Ciceribacter thiooxidans: one gene and its partner. The protein of the gene in region 2 interacts with the protein of the main gene of each other region in a pairwise test. Links are inferred from orthologs where the notes say so. Each region holds a gene or a part of one and is shown on either strand. Other genes may lie near its edges. The genes, in order: def and H4I97_RS17535.

Region 1 (10,192 bases), 420 kb from region 2 along the record:
GCGGGCGCTTCGGCGGCATGCGGATGGCCGACGCCGACGAGAATGGCCAGATCAGCCGTGAAGAGGTATCCGTAGCGAGCGACAAGTTCTTCACCCGTATGGACCGCAATGGAGACGGCGTACTCTCCGCCGACGACATGCCGAAGCGCGGCTCCTTCTGACCCGGCGGATATCCGCCGCCTGAGAGAACAATGGCCCACGGCAATGCCGTGGGCCATTTGCGTCAATGTTCGTAGTGATCGGCAATGACCTTCCAGGCCTGCTCCGCCGTTTCCACGAAATTCAGCAATTCCACGTCCTCCGGGGCAATCGTGCCGAATTCCGCCAGCGCATCGAAATCGATGATCCTTCGCCAAAAGGCCTCACCGAACAGGATGAGGGGGATCGGCGCCATGCGTTTGGTCTGGATCAGGGTCACCGCCTCGAAGAATTCATCCATGGTCCCGAAGCCGCCGGGAAAGATGGCGATCGCCTTGGCGCGCATCAGGAAGTGCATCTTCCGGATCGCAAAATAGTGGAAGTTGAAGCTGAGTTCCGGTGTGACGAAAGCGTTTGGCGCCTGCTCGTGCGGCAGGACGATATTGAGGCCGATCGAAGGGGCACCGGCCTCCGCCGCCCCGCGATTGCCCGCTTCCATGACACCGGGGCCTCCTCCCGTCATCACGACATATTCCTGATGGTCGTGTTTTGCCGAGTATTCGCCGCAGAGGCGGGCGAACTTACGGGCTTCTTCATAGAAGACGGACGCCGCCTCCAGATTGGCACGCTGTGTCTCGTTGCGCGCGGCCCACGCGCTTGCCCCGGGGGCCGGAATACGGGCGCCACCAAACATGACGATCGTCGACCTGATGCCACGCTCGGCGAGATTCATCTCGACTTTCAGCAGCTCGAGCTGCAGGCGAACGGGCCGGAGTTCGTCGCGGCAGAGGAAATCGTCATCGATGTAGGCGAGGCGATAGGACGGGGATTCCGACTGCGGTGTCCGCGGGATACCGGCGGCGACCTTGCGGTCGGTCGTGCTGTCTTTCAGCGGATCCCAGATGCCACCACTACGCTGTCTCGGACCATTTTCTTGCTTCGCCATGTTCACTGCCTTTCTCTGCCGGAAACGACCGCGGAGGTCGCCGGCGGCTGTTTTCAACCCCCAGCGAATGCGCTACAGCAGAACGCAGTTTCCGATCGCGAATCCGGAAATTTCCGGGGTTATACGATAGACAACGAAGTTTAAGGAATTCAGATGACCGCCATGGATGTCAGACAGCTCGAGAGCATCGTCGAAGCCGCCTTCGAAAACCGTGACACGGTAAACACATCCACGCGCGGCGAGGTTCGCGACGCGGTGGAAACCGCTCTCAATCTGCTCGACGGCGGCAAGCTGCGGGTCGCCTCGCGCGGCGAAGACGGCACCTGGACGGTTCATCAGTGGCTCAAGAAGGCCGTTCTCCTCTCCTTCCGGCTCAATCCCATGGAGATTGTCGCCGGCGGTCCCGGCGCGTCGACCTGGTGGGACAAGGTTCCGTCCAAGTTCGACGGCTGGAGCGCCAACGAATTCGAGCGTGCGGGTTTCCGCGCCGTTCCGAATGCCGTCGTTCGCCGTTCCGCATACATCGCCCCCGGTGCAGTCCTGATGCCGTCCTTCGTCAATCTCGGTGCCCATGTCGGTGAAAACACGATGGTCGACACCTGGGCGACGGTCGGCTCGTGCGCACAAATCGGAAAGAACGTCCATCTCTCGGGCGGCGTCGGCATCGGCGGCGTGCTCGAACCGATGCAGGCCGGTCCCACGATCATCGAGGACAACTGCTTCATCGGCGCACGCTCCGAGGTCGTCGAAGGCTGTATCGTCCGCGAAGGCTCGGTGCTCGGCATGGGCGTCTTCATCGGCAAGTCGACCAAGATCGTCGAGCGCGCGACGGGCGAAGTCACCTATGGTGAAGTCCCGCCCTATTCCGTTGTCGTTGCCGGTGCCCTGCCCTCCGCCAACGTCATGGGGAACGGCCAGCCGGCTCCGAGCCTCTATTGCGCGGTCATCGTAAAGCGCGTCGACGCCAAGACACGGTCCAAGACCGGCATCAACGAACTTCTTAGGGACTGACGTGCAGGACACCGTTCGCACGCCTGGCCTCGGATGGCTGTTCTTCAGTCCGTCCGGTCGTGCCGGGCGGCAGGTCTTCGTCCTTTCGTGGCTGTTCTGGATGATGGTCAACGGCTACACGACCGCGAAGCTGGTTCTGCACCAGGACGACGAAAGTGTTCTGCCGTTCTGGAGCTTCCTCTTCTTCGGAGTCTTTGTAACCTCGGTAGTCTCCGGGCTCATGCTGGGCGTCAAGCGCCTGCACGACATGGGTTTCACCGGTCTTCTGGCCGTCGTCCTCTTCGTGCCGGTGATCTCGGTCGTCGTGCTGCTCTGGATGTGCGCCTGGCCCTCCGAGAAGGGGCCGAACACCTATGGTCCGGCGACCGACCGGCCCCAGAAATGACACATCTCCCATCATGGTGACAGCTGGGGGACGATCAGCTACACCTTGCAAACTCCTCCTGCGGCATGCCGCCGCCCAGACCGGCTTCCATCCTCGACGTTCAGAACCATGACCGCCACAAATCCCGTTGAAAATCTGCAGGCTCTCATCCGTTGTCCATCCGTCACGCCTGCCGAAGGCGGTGCGCTGACTGCGCTCCAAGCCATGCTGGAGCCGATGGGCTTTGTCGTCTCGCGCGTGACGGCGTCCGAAGAAAATACTCCCGACATCGAGAACCTCTATGCACGGCTGGGCACGAAGGGCCCACATCTGATGTTCGCCGGCCATACCGACGTGGTGCCGGTTGGTGACGAGGCAGCCTGGAGCCATCCGCCGTTTGCGGCCGAGATCGCCGAGGACATGCTTTACGGCCGCGGTGCGGTCGACATGAAGGGCGGGATCGCCTGCTTCGTCGCGGCGCTCGCCCGCAGCATTGAAGAGAAAGGCGCGCCCAAGGGCTCGATCTCCCTGCTGATCACCGGCGACGAAGAAGGTCCGGCAATCAACGGGACCATCAAGCTTCTCAAGTGGGCGGCCGACGAGGGCGAACGGTGGGATGCCTGTCTCGTCGGCGAGCCGACCAACCCTGATCTGCTTGGCGATATGATCAAGATCGGCCGCCGCGGATCCCTGTCCGGCACGATCACCGTCCACGGTGTGCAGGGACATGCCGCCTATCCGCACCTCGCAGACAATCCCGTTCGCGGCATAATCCGTCTCGCCGAAGCATTGATGAACCCGCCCTTCGACCACGGCACGGACAACTTCCAGCCGTCGATCCTCGAAGTAACGACGATCGACGTCGGCAATCCGGCGACCAACGTCATTCCGGCGAAGGCGACCGCGCGCTTCAACATACGCTTCAACGACATCTGGACGGCCGAAACGCTGCAGACGGAAATCATCCGGCGCCTCGACGCTGCCGCGGCAGAAACGACGCTGAGGCCCGCGCGCCAGCCTCTCAAATACGAGGTTGTCTGGTCGGAACGTCCCAGCCACGTCTTCCTCACCCGCAACGAAGCCCTCATCTCGTCGCTTTCCGGCGCCGTCGAGCACGTGACGGGGCGGACGCCGCAGCTTTCGACGACGGGCGGAACCTCGGATGCCCGTTACATAAAGGATTACTGCCCGGTCGTTGAATTCGGGCTGGTCGGCCAGACCATGCATATGGTGGACGAGCGAGTGGCCGTCGACGATCTCGAAACACTCACCCGGATTTACCAGACCTTCATCGAGCAGTGGTTTGCGAATGCCGACGCTTAAGGAAGTCAAGCTCTACCTGACCGGTCTCTGGCTGCTCTTCCAGCGAGACACGAAAGGCTTCAGTTTTCTCGACCTCACGGATCGCGGCGCGCTGCGCTCCTTCTGGGCGATGGCCTGGGCCGCTCCGGCCATCCTCGTTTCCTGGCTTTGGTGGCGGGCCGCCTACCTCGCCGTGATGCCGCTCGGAACGGAGACCGGCCCCGTCTTCTTCTTCCGTCTGGCCCTGGTGGAGGTGGCAAACTGGCTGATGCCGGTCATCCTCGCCGGCCTTCTCGCCTGGGCACTTGGGATCGGCCCGCGCTTCGCCGCGATCGTCACGGTCACCAACTGGCTCGCGCTCCCCGTCTCCTACGCCTATGCCGCGTTGATCGTGCTGATGGTAGTGCTGCCCGCCCTGAAAGGTCTTCTGACGATCCTCTGGCTGGTACTCTTGCTGACGCTGGTGTTCGCACTCTTTCGCGTGCTGCGCATGGTGCTCGGCGATCACACCTTGACGGTCGCAACGATGACCATGGTCCTCCTAGTCCCGACGATGCTGTTCTCCGAAGTGCTGGAACGCTATCTCGGGGTTTTCCCCGGATAGGCGGCGTGCGCGACCTGACCGGCCTCAAAGGCCATCGGGGTAGTCGACTTTCAAGAAGTAAAGCCCCTCCGGCGGCGCCACCGGCCCGCAGGCGGCGCGGTCGCGTGCCTCCAGCGCTGCCCGGACGTCGGCCGGGGACATCTTGCCTTCGCCGGCGAGCTTCAGCGTTCCGGCAAAGGAACGGATCTGGTTGTGAAGGAAGCTCTGAGCCGAGGCGCGGATCTCGATCAAGTCGCCGGCACGCGTCACATCGAGTCGATCGAGCGTCCGCACCGGGCTCGCGGCCTGACAATGGGCGGAGCGGAAGGTGGTGAAGTCGTGGTGGCCGACAAGTTGCTGCGCAGCCTCATGCATGCGCTCGTGATCGAGCGGCTTCGGCACCCACCACGCGCGCTCCAGTTCCACCGCCAGCGGCGCCGGGCGGCTGATGATACGGTAGAGATAATGCCGCTTCACGGCGGAGAAGCGAGCGTCGAAGCTCTCGTCCGCGTCCAGCACATCAAGGATGGCGACCCGCTCTCCGGCAAGGCCGAGGTGGGCATTGAGAGCATTGCGCAGCTTGTAGGGCGCCCAGGAGCGGGAAAGGTCCGCATGGATGACTTGTCCGAGGGCATGCACACCCGAATCGGTTCGGCCGGCGCCACGGATCGACACCGTCTCGCCGGTCAGGGAGAGAATGGCATTTTCCAATGCCTGCTGGACCGAATGCCCGTTCTCCTGCCGCTGCCATCCGACGTAATGGGTGCCGTCGTATTCGACGGTCATGCGAAAGCGCGGCATCAGGCGAGAACCATGCCACGCGGGATCGGAGTGCCGCGCAGGAATTCGGTCGTTGCAAGCGGCTTGCCGCCTGCACGCTGCAATCGTGTGAGCCGCACCGCGCCTTTGCCGCAGGCGACCGTGAGGTGGTCATCCAGCACTTCACCAGGCCTACCCTGCCCTTCGGCGAGGGTCGAGCCGAGCACCTTCACCCGTTCGGGCTTGCCGTTGATCTCCACCTCGAACCAGGCGCCGGGAAACGGTGCCAGTCCGCGAATGTGGTTGTGCACCTCATGGGCATCGCGGGAAAAGCCGATGCGTGTCTCGCCCTTGTCGATCTTAGCCGCGTAAAGCACGCCTTCGGAGGCTTGCGGCGCAAGCGGCAGATCACCTGCCTCGAGTTTCGCCATCGCCTCGGCCATCGCTTCTGCGCCGATCCGGCTCAACCAGTCGTGCAACTCGCCCGCCGTCATGTCGTGTGCGATCTCGACCTTGCGCGTCAGCGCGACGGGCCCGGTATCGAGACCCTTGTCCATCTTCATGACCATTATGCCGCTTTCGCGGTCGCCGGCCATGATTGCACGCTGGATCGGAGCCGCCCCGCGCCAGCGTGGCAGAAGCGACGCATGGCCGTTGTAGGCGCCGAGCCGGGTGCCGCCGAGGACCTCCTCCGGCAGCAGTAGCCCATAGGCGACCACGACCGCAACGTCGGCATCAAGCGCGCAAAAGGCCGCACGCTCCGCCGGCTCCTTGAAATTGACCGGCGTGAACACGGGAATGCCGAGCTTTTCCGCTGCCTGATGGACCGGCGACTTCTGCAGATCGAGACCTCGCCGACCGCCGGGACGCGGGGGCTGGGTATAGACGGCGACGATCTCGTGACCGGCCTCGGCAAGCGAGACAAGCGTCGGAACGGAGAATTCCGGCGTCCCCATGAAGATGATGCGAAGTGCCATGGTTATCATCGCCTCCGGCTATCGAGTGGGCTTGGTTCAGGCCCTGCCGCTTCTGCAAGCGTCGGCGCTAGATCGCCTTGCCCCTCGCCGCCTTGGTGAACTTCTTGATGACCATTTCGCGCTTCAAGCGCGAAATGTGGTCGATGAACAGGACGCCGTTCAGGTGATCGATCTCATGCTGAAGACAGGTCGCGAGCAAGCCTTCGGCTTCGGTCGTCTTCTCCTTGCCGTCGCGGTCGATGGATCGCACTGTCACCTTCGCCGGGCGCTCCACCTCGGCGTAGTAGTCCGGTATCGAGAGGCACCCTTCTTCATAAGCCGAGCGTTCGTCGGAGGACGTCAGTATCTCGGGATTGATGAAGACCAGCGGCTGCTTCTCTTCGTCCTCGCGAGACACGTCGATGACCAGCAGCCGGCGCGCCACGCCAACCTGGATGGCTGCAAGCCCGATGCCGGGCGCATCGTACATGGTTTCGAGCATGTCGTCGGCAAGCTTGAGGATATCGGAATCCACCCGTTCGACGGGCTTGGAAACCTCACGCAGCAGGGGATCGGGAAGAATAATGAGGGGCTTTATCGTCATGGGCCTCCCATATCGCATCTGTCGCGCCGATGGAATCGAAAAACGCGAGGGAAAACCCTCGCGTTCTCTGGATCTGCGCCAGACCGAAAATCAGGCAGCGAGGCCGCGTACCTGCCGACGTGGGGCGGAGGATGACTGGGAGACTTCGACGCTGTCCGTGTTGATACGACCGAGCAAATCGACGAGCCCGGCAACCTCGTTGCGCAATCGCCGCGTCTCGGCCGATGTCTGCTCCACCATTGTCGAGTTTTCCTGGGTCAGGCCATCCATGCTGCGGGTCGCCTGGTTTATCCCGCTCAGTCCGGAGGCCTGGTCCTTGGCGGCAGTCGCGATCTCTCCGACGAAGGTATTGATGGCATCGATCCGTCCGATGATGTCAGCCAGAGCCGTACCGGTGTTGGAAACGAGTTCGACGCCTTCGTTCACCTGCTGCGAGCTCTGGGAGATGAGCCGCTTGATTTCCTTGGCCGCGTCGGCGCTGCGCTGTGCCAACTGGCGAACTTCCTGGGCGACGACCGCGAAGCCCTTGCCGGCCTCGCCCGCACGGGCCGCCTCGACGCCGGCGTTGAGCGCCAAGAGATTCGTCTGGAAGGCGATTTCGTCGATGACCCCGATGATCTTCGAGATTTCGGCCGACGACTTCTCGATCTCCGCCATAGCCGACACCGCCTGGTTCACCACCTCGCCGGAGGTCCGGGCCTGTTGCTGCGTCTCCTTCACGACGGACGCGGCCCGTTCGGCATTGGAAGCGGTCTGACTGACGCTCACGGAAAGCTGCTGCAAGGCAGTCGAGCTTTCCTGAACGCCGGCCGCCTGCTTGGAGGTGCGCAGGGCCAGCTCGTCGGAGGTACGGGCAATCGTCTCTGTTCCGGTGAGGATTTCCTCCGAAGAGCGACGGATGAGCTGGAAGGATTCGTTGAGACGAGCCACGGCCTCATTGTAGTCCGTCGCCATCTGCTTGAAGTCATCCGGCAGGTCATCCGACATACGAGCTTTGAAGTCGCCGTGCGCCAGCGCTTCGAGGCCGCGGCGCAAGTGCTGCATGGCGATCTGCTGATTGGCCTCGGAGCGCTCGCGCTCTTCCTGAAGCTGCAGGCGCTTCTCTTCGAGCGCATCGAGATACACGGAGATCGAGTAGTCCATGTCCAGCATGGAGGCTTTGATCAGGGCGCTCAGCTTGTCGGCAAGAGCGGTCGCGTGATGCTTGCCGAAGGGGAACGGCCAATGCTTTTTCAGTACGCCCGCTACCAGTTCGCCGATGAGCATCGAATAGCCGCCGATATACCATCGCGGCTCAAGGCCGACCCGGGCATGGGCCTTGCCGATCGCGGTGACGCCCCTGACGTATTCCTGCGTGAAGGTTCCGTTCGAAACACGGTCCCAGTGACCGACCTGGGCCTTCTTCGCGGCCGCCATGTGCGAACCGTCACGGAAGAACCGGGCAAGATGCGGCGTAGCCGCGACCTTGGCGTAGAACTTGTCGAGCGCGCCGCCCAGAATCTCGGAAAGAGTCGGCCGCAGCGAGTGAAGCGTGCGACAGGTCTTCTCGTCGAGCTCGATGAAATCAAGGCGCTGCTTCAGGCTGTCGTCACCACTCTCTTGCATGTTGCCTCGCAATGGCTCAGGCGCCATGACGCCTGCCGGTCGGTGAAAGAAATGTGGCCGAAGACTTTGCCTAAAATGCTAAACGGAGAATGAATGACAGGCGCGAAATGTGATCAACGGCAAACCTGATGGTGCACCATACAATCGGCCTCACCTCTTGCTTGCGGGATCGCCTGACCGGATTGTCGGCGACCCGATCTTCGTTCTCGTTTTGATCTGTCATCGATGGCCGAATCTGCTAGATTGATCGCCATGAACACTACACCTTCCGCAGCCGGCGCGCCGGTCTTCATGATCGGCGACTTCGCCGTCTCATCCACCATGCTCGTCCTCGGTCTTGCAGCACTCATTCTCGCGGGGCTGATACTCTGGGCCGTCACCGTGATGCGAAGCGGCCGAATGCGGCTTCGCATGGAAATGGAAGCATCCCAAAGAGAGGCTGCAGCCGAAGCGCGGATGGCCGAACTGCTGCGCGCCCAGGCGGAGATGCAGGGGCGCCTTGCGGCCATGGCCGATGTCTTCGGCACCAAACAGTCGGAGTTCAACCAAGCGATCAATCAGCGCCTCGACGGCATGTCGCACCGGATCGGGGCGACGATCAGCGAGCAGACGAAGACCACACACGAGAACCTGCGCCGGCTGCAGGAGCGCCTCGCGGTCATCGACGCGGCCCAGAACAACATCCAGTCGCTCGCGAAGGATGTCGTCGGACTGCAGGCCATTCTCTCGAATAAGCAGACACGCGGAGCCTTCGGGCAGTCGAGGATGGAAACGATCGTCGCCGACGGACTACCGATCGGCGCCTATGCATTTCAATCCACACTTTCCAACGGATCGCGACCGGATTGCACGATCCGTATGCCGAACGACTCTCCGCCGTTGGTCGTCGACGCGAAGTTTCCGCTGGAGGCGTGGAGCGCGATACGCGACGCCGAGACGGCGGATGCCAAGAAGACTGCCGGTCAGCAGTTTCGCCGCGACATGGAGGTGCATCTGCGGGACATCGCGGAAAAGTACCTCATTCCCGGCGAGACCCAGGACATGGCCTTTCTGTTCGTTCCCTCGGAATCGATCTTCGCGGAGATCCACGAGAACTTCGAAGGTATCGTCCAGAGAGCACATCGCATGCGCGTGGTGATCGTCTCGCCGTCACTGCTGATGCTGTCGATCCAGGTGATCCAGGCCGTATTGAAGGATCAGCGGATGCGCGAACAAGCGCACCTCATCCAGGGGGAGGTCATCCACCTGATGGAAGATCTCGCCCGGTTGGACGACCGGACACGCAAACTACAGAGCCATTTTCTCGCCGCCCAGAAGGATGTCGACATGATCCTCACGTCGGCCGACAAGCTGACCAAGCGGGGCGCAAAGATCGAAGCGCTCGAATTCCAGTCCGGCAACGGCGATGAAGGCGGAACGGCGCGCGCCGTCGAGAGCAAGACGGGGCTTCTCAAGCTTCGGGTCGTTGACGAGGACTAGCCCACGGGCCAAACTCGCCTCCAAAACACGTAACGGACGGAAACACCTCGATGATCACCGTATTCGGTTCCATCAACATGGACCTCATTGCCACGACGACGCGGCTCCCGAAGCCCGGAGAAACGGTTGGTGGCAAGGATTTCTCAACGGCGGCGGGCGGCAAGGGCGCAAATCAGGCGCTCGCTGCGACGCGCGCCGGCGCCCATGTGCGCATGGTGGGTGCGGTCGGCAGTGACGCATTCGCCGCACCGGCGCTGGAACTCCTCAAACAGGCGGGAACCGAGCTTTCGGCAGTTCACAAGACGTCAGCGCCGACAGGCACCGCGCTCATTCTGGTCGGTGATGACGGAGAGAACATGATTGCCGTCGTTCCCGGCGCAAACGGTACGATCAGCAAATCGGACGCACAGGCCGCGGTCGATGCCATGGCACAGGACGACATTCT
Region 2 (10,215 bases):
CGCGGAACGGGCGCGGTTCCGGCAACCCCTCCAAACGCTGGGGGTCGAACTTGAACGCGAGCATCGCGCGAGGCTCGCCATGTAAGGTCTTCTGGAAGAAATTCGTCCTGAGCGTCGCGTCCACCGCATTCAGATAGCGGCGAAGAATGCGGTCTTCATCAATGCTGGGCACGGCAACGAGCGCATCCAGCAGCTCCTGTCGGCTGTCATTGACTTTCCGCTGTCGGCTCTTTTCGCTGAGAGCGGGATTGAAGATGTCACGGAACAGCCTGAAGATCGACGCGGCGATCTGCGGATACTTGTTCAGCGTTTCGGCAATGTGGTTTTGCGAATAGACGATTCCGCACTGGCGGAGATACGCTGCATAGGCGCGTAGGACCGTGACCTCTCGGGCAGTCAGCCCCGCGGTCATGACCAGACGGTTGAAGTTATCGTTGCCGATGGTGCCGGTGAAGGCACTGACGAACGCGTCCTCCAGCAGTTTTCCATCACGATCGATGTCGAATGCTCCGCCGCCCCGGACTTCCAGCTCCATGTCGTGCAATACGACGAGGTTACGACTCTCCGCCGCTGAGACATGGATGTCGAAGGTACGTTCACTGATGACACTGAAGCCTAGGTTCTCGAGAAGTGGTACGCGCCGCGACAGCGGCAGATGTTCTCCGGCATGAAAAATCTTGAGATAGAGGAGGCTTCCTTTCTCCGACGCTTGGGTATGGAAGCCGATACTGACAGGCTGGCCCTCGAGGCAGGCGTTGATGTGCCGCAGATCAGCCACCGCTTCTTCGGGAGTAAAGGCCTCCTGATACGCTTGGGTGACGGTAAGCGCCGGAGCGCTCGATCCCGCGAGGACCGCAAAGCGATCCGCCCAGCGCGCGGTGATCGCGCGGACCTCTTCCTCAAGCCGTGCTTGCGGTATACGGGGCGTTTTGCCTTCGTTGCGGCCGATGATGATATGGACGCGCGCGACCCCACCTTCCGGGAAGGCCGGATAGTAGGCCGAGACATGGCCCTGATAGGCGTCCTTGAAGTAGTTTCCGATCTTTTCGCGTACGAGAGAATTGTAGTCCTCTCGAGGAACGTAGACGATGAGGGAGACGAACCGATCGAAATGGTCGATGCGCGGCAGGACGCGGACTCTCGGGCGCTCCGAAAGATCGTTGATTTGTTCGCAGAAGCGGGCGAGCAACTCTGCGTCGATCTGGAAAAGGTCGTCGCGGGGATAGGACTCGAGCGTGTTCTGCAACATGCGGCCGGAATGGCTTTGCGGGTCAAATCCGAAGTATTCGACCACTTTCTCGACCTTGGCTCGCAGCAACGGAATCTGGCTTACCGAGCGGGTATAGGCGGTGGCGGTGAAGAGGCCGACGATGCGAAGCTCCCCCACCACTTTTCCGGACGCGTCGAAACGCTTCACGCCGACATAGTCCATGTACGCCCGCCGGTGCACAACAGACTTCACATTCGCCTTTGTGACGATGAGAAAATCCGGGCCCTGTAGAAATTCGAGGATCTCGGGTGTCGTCGTGACAGCTTGCTTGCCGTGACGGAGAACGAGAACCTCCGGATCCGCGAGGATGCCGAGACCGCGCCCCTTGCCACGCTCCAGTTTGGCGTCAGGACCGTCGCCCGTGTACACGTATTCGCGCATCCCGAGGAAGGTAAAATTGTCATTCCTGAGCCAATCGAGAAAGGCCAGCGCTTCGTCGCGCTCTGCTTGCCGACGGCCCGGCGCGACCTGCCTCACTTCTTCCATTGAGGTCTCCAGGATCGCAAGCATTGCCTGCCAGTCACTGGAAGCCATTCGGACCTGTTCGAGGACGAAAGCGAGGCGCTTTTTCAGCGCGTCGGCCTGTTCGTTCGTGAGCGGTGCAAGATGGAGTTGAATGTAGCTGACGCGATGCGCTGGATCGGTCGGCTTGTCTGGCCGGAAGAGCTCGATGGTCCTGTCCGGCCCCGTCACCAGAATCGGGTGAATTGCGAGGAAGATGTCGCGATGCAGGCTGGTAACCTCGCCCATCACAGAATCGTAGAGGAAGGGTTTGTTCCGATCGACGATCGAGAGCACGCTCGCCGGTGTACCGAAGTGCTCAACGCCGGGGACAGGCTGGATCGTGATCTTCGGTTCCTGCCCGTCCCAGGCTGCGACATCGTCTGCCGCTCGTACAGCCGAAGAAGCAAGCATCTGAGGCGTGTAGAGAGCGAGATCGTCGGCGCTCGCCCGGCCAAACAGAATATCGGGATCGATGAAATGCTTCCCCAGTTCCCCAAGCTGTTGGCGGGTCAGATCCCAATTGTGATCTCGCTTGGATTTCCTGCTTGCGACCATTGAGCCTTTCCTCCCTTATGCTCCAGCCTACAACGTGACTCGTGTACGCGTGTTTAATACCGACTCGTGTAAAATTTCCACACGAATCCGGCATGAAATTAAAAACAACATCATGATTTTGCATTTTTGTGGCTATTAGACGACAAAAACCATGGGTGAGGGATGTCAGACATGAACAAAAGCCCGGCCGGCGCGGTGATTGTTATCTCCAGTCACGTGGTTCGGGGATCTGTCGGCAACCGTGCTGCCGTTTTTGCGCTGGAAACGCTCGGGCATCCGGTCTGGGCTGTGCCGACCGTCGTCCTGCCCTGGCATCCGGGACATGGAAGGGCGACGCGGCTTTCCTTTCCGGACGACGGCTTCGACAGCATGATCGAGGACCTGATCGACGCGCCGTGGACTTCTGAAGTGAGCGCTGTACTCACAGGCTACTTCGGAAGCGCTGCGCAGACCCGCTCCGTTGCACGCCTGATCACGACGCTTAAGGCGAGAAATCCCGACCTCCTTTATGTCTGCGATCCGGTGGTGGGGGATATAGGAGGTCTCTATGTTCCCGACGACACCGCCGAGGGAATCCGCGACAACCTGGTTCCGCTTGCGTCGATTGCAACGCCCAACCGGTACGAACTTGGCTGGATGGTGGGGAGCCCACTCGAAACCAATACGGACATCATCGATGCGGCGCTGTCTCTCGGTCCGGCGCGAACGGTGGTGACGTCGGCGGTACCGATGATGGCGGGCGGGGTCGGTAACCTTCTGCTTTCCGGCCGGCACGCCCTGCTGGCTGAGCACCGATGGATCGACAACTCGCCGAATGGCTCGGGTGATCTTTTCGCCGCGGTCTTCCTTTCTCGCCTTCTCTCTGGGATGCCCGACGAGCGCGCACTCCAACTGGCGACTGCGAGTGTTTACGAGATGCTGGCGCGGACGATGAAACGCGGGAGCGACGAGCTGACACTTGAAAGTGATGCCTCGAGCCTAGTGTCGCCGATGGCGCTTGTTCAGGTTCGACGAATTATGCACCGTGCTTTAAAGCCCGCGTCTCCTTCGTGAAAGACGGGAGAAAACGGAACATCGACAACTCCTACAAGAATGTTGCGGGTGCGCATTGCATCTCATTTCAGAGCGCTATAATCCAATGTACATGCTGCGTTTTCCAGATTCTCTTGTTACCGGGTACCGCAACTTTATGACGGGGCGCTACGTCGATGAGCGCGAACGTTACCGTGTGCTGGCGGAGACCGGCCAGAAACCCCAGACGTTGGTGATTGCCTGTTGCGATTCTCGGGCAGCGCCAGAAACCATTTTCGGCGCGGGCCCCGGTGAGCTTTTCGTGGTGCGCAACGTTGCGAACATGGTTCCTCCATATGAGCCTGACGGTCAGTATCACGCGACGTCAGCGGCACTCGAATTCGCGGTGCAAGCGCTGAAGGTGCGTGACATCATCGTCATGGGGCATGGACGGTGCGGAGGCATTCGCGCCGCGCTCGATCCAAACGCGGAACCTCTTTCTCCCGGTGACTTCATCGGCAAGTGGATGGGGCTGCTGAAACCCGCCGCTGAGCAGATTCAGACGAACTCCGTCATGACGGCAGGCGAGCGGCAAACGGCCTTGGAGCGTGTCTCGATCCGCAATTCGATTGCGAATCTCAAGACTTTTCCGTGCGTGAAGATTCTCGAGGAGCGCGGAAAGCTCAATATTCACGGCGCCTGGTTCGACATCGGTAATGGCGAACTCTGGATCATGAACCGCGAGACGCGCGACTTCGAGCGTCTCGAGTTTTAGGTCTACGTTACCGCCCGTCGATCTGTGCCCCGATATAGGCAATGGCCTGTTGGTAAACTGATGCCGCGTTCCAGCCTTGGAGCGCGGCGAAATTCGACTCGCCCGGTTGATATCCCGCGCCGGCCTGCCAGCCGTGACCGCGCAGGAAATTGGCGGTGGAAGCCAGGGCGTCAGCGCGTGAGTGCACAAGGTCGACGCGCCCGTCTCCGTCGCCGTCGGCACCGAAACGGACGACATTGCGCGGCAGGAATTGTGTCTGGCCGATTTCGCCGTGGGCGGCACCTCTGGCATTGAGGGCCAAAGACTTGCGTCCGACGAGCTGGAGTGCGGCATAAAGCTGATCGGTGAAGTAGTCGGTTCTGCGGCAGTCATAGGCAAGGGTGGCGACGGCAGAGAGCGTGTGCTCGTTGCCCATATATCCCCCGAAGCCAGTCTCCATACCCCAGATGGCGATCAGTGGACCAGCGGGAACCCCGTATCTGCTCTCGATCCTGGAAAACAACGAAGCATTGTTCTTTTTCATCGCCTTGCCGCGGGAAATAATAACCGCACCGCCGCGCTTTTTCATGAACTGGTCAAAAGAAAGCTTGAAGCTCTTCTGCCCGCGGTCCGCACGAATGGTGTTGGTATTATACGAGACCGTCGCGAAAACCTGGTCCAGCAACCTTGCACTTACACCTTGTGCGGCCGCTTCCTGCTTGAAGTCCTGAATCCAGTCAGAGAACCCTGCGGATGTCTTGCCGCATTGAGCTGCGCTGGCGGTGCTGATCGTTGCGCCACCCATAACCATTGCCAGAAAAGCGGCCGTGGCAAACTTTGAGAATTGCATGGAGACCTCGTGTTCCGCGCCCTGAACCTTGCCGGCGAACATGCCAGCCAGCATTGATTCTGTCACGCGGTAGTTTCAGACTTGTTGGTTACTTGAGAGTGCGGCCTTCGGTGAAGGTTTTGTGCCCCGCCGCCTGCTGGTGCCGGCGGCGGGGCGAACGACCACTATTTTTCTGCGTTCTTTGGCTTTATCAGGCCTCGATTGACGAGCAGTTCTGCGATCTGCACCGCGTTGAGTGCTGCGCCCTTGCGGAGATTGTCGGACACGACCCACATGTTGAGGCCATTCTCGACCGTCGCGTCCTCGCGAATACGGGAGATATAAGTCGCATCTTCGCCGGCACACTCGACCGGCGTGACGTAACCGCCGTTCTCGTGCTTGTCGACAACGAGGCAGCCGGGGGCTTCGCGAAGGATGTCGCGGGCCTGATCGGCCGTGATTTCGTTCTCGAACTCGATGTTCACCGACTCCGAATGTCCGATGAACACGGGGACGCGGACCGCGGTGCAAGTGACCTTGATCGCGGGATCAAGCATCTTCTTGGTTTCGGCGAGAACCTTCCATTCTTCCTTGGTGTAGCCGTCTTCCATGAAAACGTCGATGTGCGGAATGACGTTGAAGGCAATGCGCTTCGTGAATTTCTTCGCTTCGATCGGATCGGCGACGAAAACGGCGCGGGTCTGGCTGAAGAGTTCGTCCATTCCCTCCTTGCCGGCGCCCGATACCGACTGGTAGGTGGATACGACCACTCGCTTTATCTTTGCCGCGTCGTGAAGTGGCTTCAGGGCGACCACCAGCTGGGCGGTCGAGCAGTTCGGATTCGCAATGATGTTACGCTTCTTGAAATCGACAACGGCGTCCGGGTTTACTTCCGGTACAATCAGCGGAACATCGGCGTCGTAGCGCCATGCAGACGAGTTGTCGATGACAACGCAGCCCTGGGCTCCGATCTTCGGCGACCATTTCTGCGAAATCGTCCCGCCTGCCGACATGAGGCAGATATCCGTGTCGGAGAAATCGTAGTTCTCGAGGTTCTGTACCTTCAGCGTCTTATCGCCAAAGGATACCTCCGTGCCCTGCGAGCGGGCCGATGCGAGTGCAACAACCTCGTCCGCCGGAAATCCGCGCTCAGCGAGAATGCCGAGCATTTCTCGCCCCACATTGCCGGTGGCACCTACAACTGCAATCTTGAAACCCATGTTTCCTGCTCTCTTTCTTTCTCTCCACGACTGGTGAGGGGAAACATGCGGCAATCGCCTTGTTTCCGTGTCCCCGGCCTTGCCGGGGAGAGAGCGGAGGCCAGAGACGTCAGACGGTTTTCGTCGTCGTTTTGGCCTTGGTTGCGGATGAACGGGAGGCAAATGCACTCTGCCCGGCCATTTGGGCCAGGTCGGACGCCGCAAGAATTTGCAGACTGTGACGGTGCATGAGTGAATCCCTTTTCCGGCCGAGCTATTAAGGCGTTTTTTGGCGGAGTCAAGTGGAAGAGCAAGACCTTTGCGATAAGACGACCATCGGACGCCGAACATGCAAACTTGTGGCTCGGTCCGGGAAGCCTGTGTGTCATCGGCATAATCTTCCTTCGGGAAACGAAGGACAGGACATCCACACATAAGCGTTTTTTGTCTAGGATGAGTTAGCCTGTTCAACGAAGGCACGGTGAAGAACTGCCTGGCCCCTTCCTTGTCTGCCCTAAGACCGATCTTGCGGCACGGTGATGTTTGTGAAAGATGGGGTATTGCTTCCCCTTTCCGGCGTTCCAGTCATGTCTTTCATTCTGCGTGAAACCGAGTCGACGGATCTCTCATCGATAGCTGCGATCTATGCCGACGCTGTGCTCACTGGCACCGCCAGCTACGAACTTGTTCCGCCGACAGCGGAGGAAATGGCCTCGCGCTTCGCCGCGATAACCGGGCAGGGATACCCGCATATCGCCGCCACCGATCAGGTGGGCACGGTTCTCGGATACGCGTATGCGTCCGCGTTCCGCACCCGGCCCGCATACCGGTGGCTCGTCGAGGATTCGATCTATCTGGCGCCGGAAGCTCAAGGCCGGGGGATCGGCAAAGCGTTGTTGAGAGAACTGATCGGGCGCTGCACGGCACTCGGCTTCCGACAAATGGTCGCTGTCATTGGCGGTGCGAGTCCCGCCTCTGTTCGCCTCCATGCCGTGTGCGGTTTCCAAATGACAGGCACACTGATCGGGACAGGCTTCAAGCACGGTCGGTGGCTCGACACCGTTCTCATGCAACTGCCTCTTGGTGAAGGCAATGCAACGGCGCCGGACGAGATGTCTTACCCGGGATCTCTGTTTTCAGGCTAGCCTATTCGACCAGCTTCAGTTTCTTGTCGAAGATCTTGAGAACCTGTGCCAGTTCGTGTCCGCGCTTGAGCACCCGGCCGCTGGTGTGAATCACCGAATAGGCGCCCTGTTTGGCGGCAAGCTTCGGATCTTTTTCGATGCGATAAAGTGGCAGTTCGCCGGACCTCTTGAACACTGAGAAGACGGCCCTGTCCTTCAGATGGTCGATCGCGTAGTCACGCCATTCGCCCTCGCCCACCATGCGTCCATAAATCCAGAGGATTGAATCGAGCTCTTTGCGGTGGAAGGTGACCGGAAGCGGATCACGGCTCTGGCGGTAGTCCTGTAGGCTGACGATAGGCGCCGAATGGCTTGCCTGCGGTGAGTCCGTGCGCGGCGAATCCGGCTGATCGCTCATCAAGACTTCCCCGAGTTCTCGGTTGTGACAGATGGGTGACAGTTTGCCTCAGGCAGCACAAAAAGCAAGCCTGTGTGCAAATAAGTGAAGCACACTGCCTTTCTTTCCATCGCCGCATTTTGGTCAAAACAGCGCCCCATTTGCAACCGAAGCTGGCGTTACTGAGTTGGCGCGCCGCGCCAAAGGTCCGGTCTGTCGCATTGACCCCTTACCCCCAGCCCCCAATGCTTCTAGGCCGGACCACCCCTCAGGGGCTAGGTGCCATCGTTGCCGATGATCATCGTCGCGCCGAGAATGGCGGACGGCTCTCCTTCATCACTCGAAGTCTGAAGTAGGACGGCGCAACCGTCGTTACTGTCCTTTGCCATGACTTTGGCCGGCAGCACGAGGTGCAGTTCGTTTCCCTCCCACATTCCGACCGTCTGAACGTCGGTGACGCTGTTCCAATAGGCGACTTTCTTACCGACGTTCTCGCCTTTCAGAACATCGACGATCTCCTTCCGGCGGAAGTAGACAATGACGACGTCTGCCTTTCCCTGCCCTCTGCCGACAGTAATCGTCAATTCTTCGTTCTTGCGCGCTGCGCGGACGGCCACCGAAAGACCGAGCCCCTGTTGCCGCATTCCGTCCAGCTTGCGCGTAACCTCGTCCGCATCAGTACCTTTCAGATGATCGCGGCCATTGAGAACGGCTTGCGGCGTGTAGACGCCGCTACGTCCCAGACTGCGGGCATAAGCGTATTGGCGTCCGGTATTTTCAGGCGTGGCCAGCGTATCGTTCCAGCCGAGATAATTCCAGTAGTCGACGTGATAGGCGAGCGCTACGATATCGCCCTTCCGCACGAGTTTCTCGAACGCTTCGTCGGCCGGGGGGCAGGAACTGCAGCCCTGCGAGGTGAAGAGCTCAATAACTCCTCGGGGCACTACGGCGTCCTGGGCCTCTGCGGAGGTGCCGGTAAAAGTCAGGCAAACCAGGACACAGCGGGCGAACACAATCGAGGTCATTCCATCGAACCCGTTTACTCGGTGGCTTGTGCGGCTCGCGCGTTGTCGCGAGCCGACAGCCGACAAATAGTCACACGCCAGCAATACTCGTTCATGCTTTCAACGAGAAGTCACGATGGGGTGAGGCCCTTGTTTGTGATCACAGGGCAAGAAAATACCGCCGGGAACATGTCCCGGCGGCTCGTATTCTCATGCGAGCGGAAGTCAGGCGGCCAGATCGCGCAGAACAGTCTGCAGGATGCCGCCGTTGTTCACATAGGTGACCTCGTCGAGCGTATCGATACGGCAGATGAGAGGGATGTCCTTCACCGTGCCGTCCGAGTAGGAGACCTTGGCGATCTTCTTCTCGCGCGGTTTGATCTCCCCGTCGAGGCCCTCGATGGTCACCAGCTCATCGCCCTTCAGGTTGAGGCTCTGCCAGGTGGTACCATCCTCGAAGACGAACGGTATGACGCCCATGCCGACCAGGTTCGAACGGTGGATGCGTTCGAACGACTGGGCAATGACCGCGCGGACTCCGAGCAGGTTGGTGCCCTTGGCAGCCCAGTCGCGGGAGGAGCCGTTGCCGTACTCGACACCGGCGAAGATGACGAGCGGAACGCCTTCGGCCTTGTACATCATGGCGGCGTCGTAGATCGACATCTCTTCCTTGGACGGATAGTGGATGGTGTAGCCACCTTCCTTGCCGTTCGGGCCGAGCATGTGGTTGCGGATGCGGATGTTGGCGAACGTGCCGCGCATCATCACTTCGTGGTTACCACGACGCGTGCCGTACTGGTTGAAGTCGGCAACGCCGACGCCATTCTCCATAAGGTATGCACCGGCCGGCGAGGCGGCCTTGATCGAACCGGCCGGCGAAATGTGGTCGGTGGTGATCTTGTCGCCGAAGAGGCCGAGCACGCGGGCGCCCACGATGTTCGACACGCCGGAACCGGTCTTGCCCATGCCGACGAAGTAGGGCGGGTTCTGCACGTAGGTCGACTTGTCGTCCCAGGCGTAGGTCTGACCAGCGGGAACCTGCACGGCCTGCCAGTTTTCGTCGCCCTTGAACACGTCCGCATACTTCGACTCGAAAAGTTCACGGGTCACGTACTTGGCGATGAATTCCTGGATCTCGTGCGAGGTCGGCCAGATGTCCTTCAGGTAGACCGGGTTGCCGTTCTGGTCTTCGCCCAGCGGTTCCTTGGTCAGGTCCTTCTGCACCGTACCGGCGAGCGCGTAAGCGACGACGAGCGGCGGAGAGGCGAGGTAGTTGGCCTGGACGTCCGGCGAGATGCGGCCCTCGAAGTTGCGGTTGCCCGAGAGTACACCCGCGGTGATCAGGCCTTTGTCGTTGATCGTCTTCGAGATCGGGCCCGGCAGAGGGCCGGAGTTGCCGATGCAGGTCGTGCAGCCGTAGCCGACGAGATTGAAGCCAAGCTTGTCGAGATCGGCCTGCAGGCCGGACTTGGCGAGGTATTCGCCAACGACCTGCGATCCGGGTGCGAGCGAGGTCTTGACCCACGGCTTGGACTTGAGGCCCTTGGCGGCTGCGTTACGGGCGAGAA

The links.
Region 1: the proteins of H4I97_RS17535 (region 2) and def interact in binary tests that used the Escherichia coli proteins (3 or more experiments, as listed by UniProt). The link is inferred for Ciceribacter thiooxidans from one-to-one orthologs.

Annotation. Positions count from the first base shown.
Region 1 is NZ_CP059896.1:3,124,811-3,135,002, forward strand. What follows is about bases 4,906-7,769. They hold def (peptide deformylase), read right to left. Parts: upstream 6,664-7,769; coding sequence 6,148-6,663; downstream 4,906-6,147. Other genes in these bases: truA (tRNA pseudouridine(38-40) synthase TruA), read right to left, coding at 4,906-5,145; fmt (methionyl-tRNA formyltransferase), read right to left, coding at 5,145-6,080; H4I97_RS15415 (globin-coupled sensor protein), read right to left, coding at 6,754-7,769. Also shown: H4I97_RS15370 (EF-hand domain-containing protein), read left to right, coding at 1-161; H4I97_RS15375 (LOG family protein), read right to left, coding at 224-1,084; dapD (2,3,4,5-tetrahydropyridine-2,6-dicarboxylate N-succinyltransferase), read left to right, coding at 1,238-2,095; H4I97_RS15385 (DUF805 domain-containing protein), read left to right, coding at 2,097-2,480; dapE (succinyl-diaminopimelate desuccinylase), read left to right, coding at 2,589-3,782; H4I97_RS15395 (hypothetical protein), read left to right, coding at 3,769-4,365; more of truA, read right to left, coding at 4,390-4,905; more of H4I97_RS15415, read right to left, coding at 7,770-8,268; H4I97_RS15420 (DNA recombination protein RmuC), read left to right, coding at 8,521-9,747; H4I97_RS15425 (ribokinase), read left to right, coding at 9,798-10,192. UniProt on the Escherichia coli protein: Removes the formyl group from the N-terminal Met of newly synthesized proteins. Requires at least a dipeptide for an efficient rate of reaction. N-terminal L-methionine is a prerequisite for activity but the enzyme has broad specificity at other positions.
Region 2 is NZ_CP059896.1:3,543,404-3,553,618, forward strand. What follows is about bases 4,127-7,013. They hold H4I97_RS17535 (aspartate-semialdehyde dehydrogenase), read right to left. Parts: upstream 6,144-7,013; coding sequence 5,109-6,143; downstream 4,127-5,108. Other genes in these bases: H4I97_RS17530 (lytic murein transglycosylase), read right to left, coding at 4,127-4,944; H4I97_RS17540 (GNAT family N-acetyltransferase), read left to right, coding at 6,710-7,013. In the rest of the region: H4I97_RS17515 (NAD-glutamate dehydrogenase), read right to left, coding at 1-2,329; pyridoxal kinase PdxY, read left to right, coding at 2,501-3,382; H4I97_RS17525 (carbonic anhydrase), read left to right, coding at 3,474-4,115; more of H4I97_RS17530, read right to left, coding at 4,123-4,126; more of H4I97_RS17540, read left to right, coding at 7,014-7,267; H4I97_RS17545 (DUF2794 domain-containing protein), read right to left, coding at 7,269-7,664; H4I97_RS17550 (DUF1223 domain-containing protein), read right to left, coding at 7,919-8,668.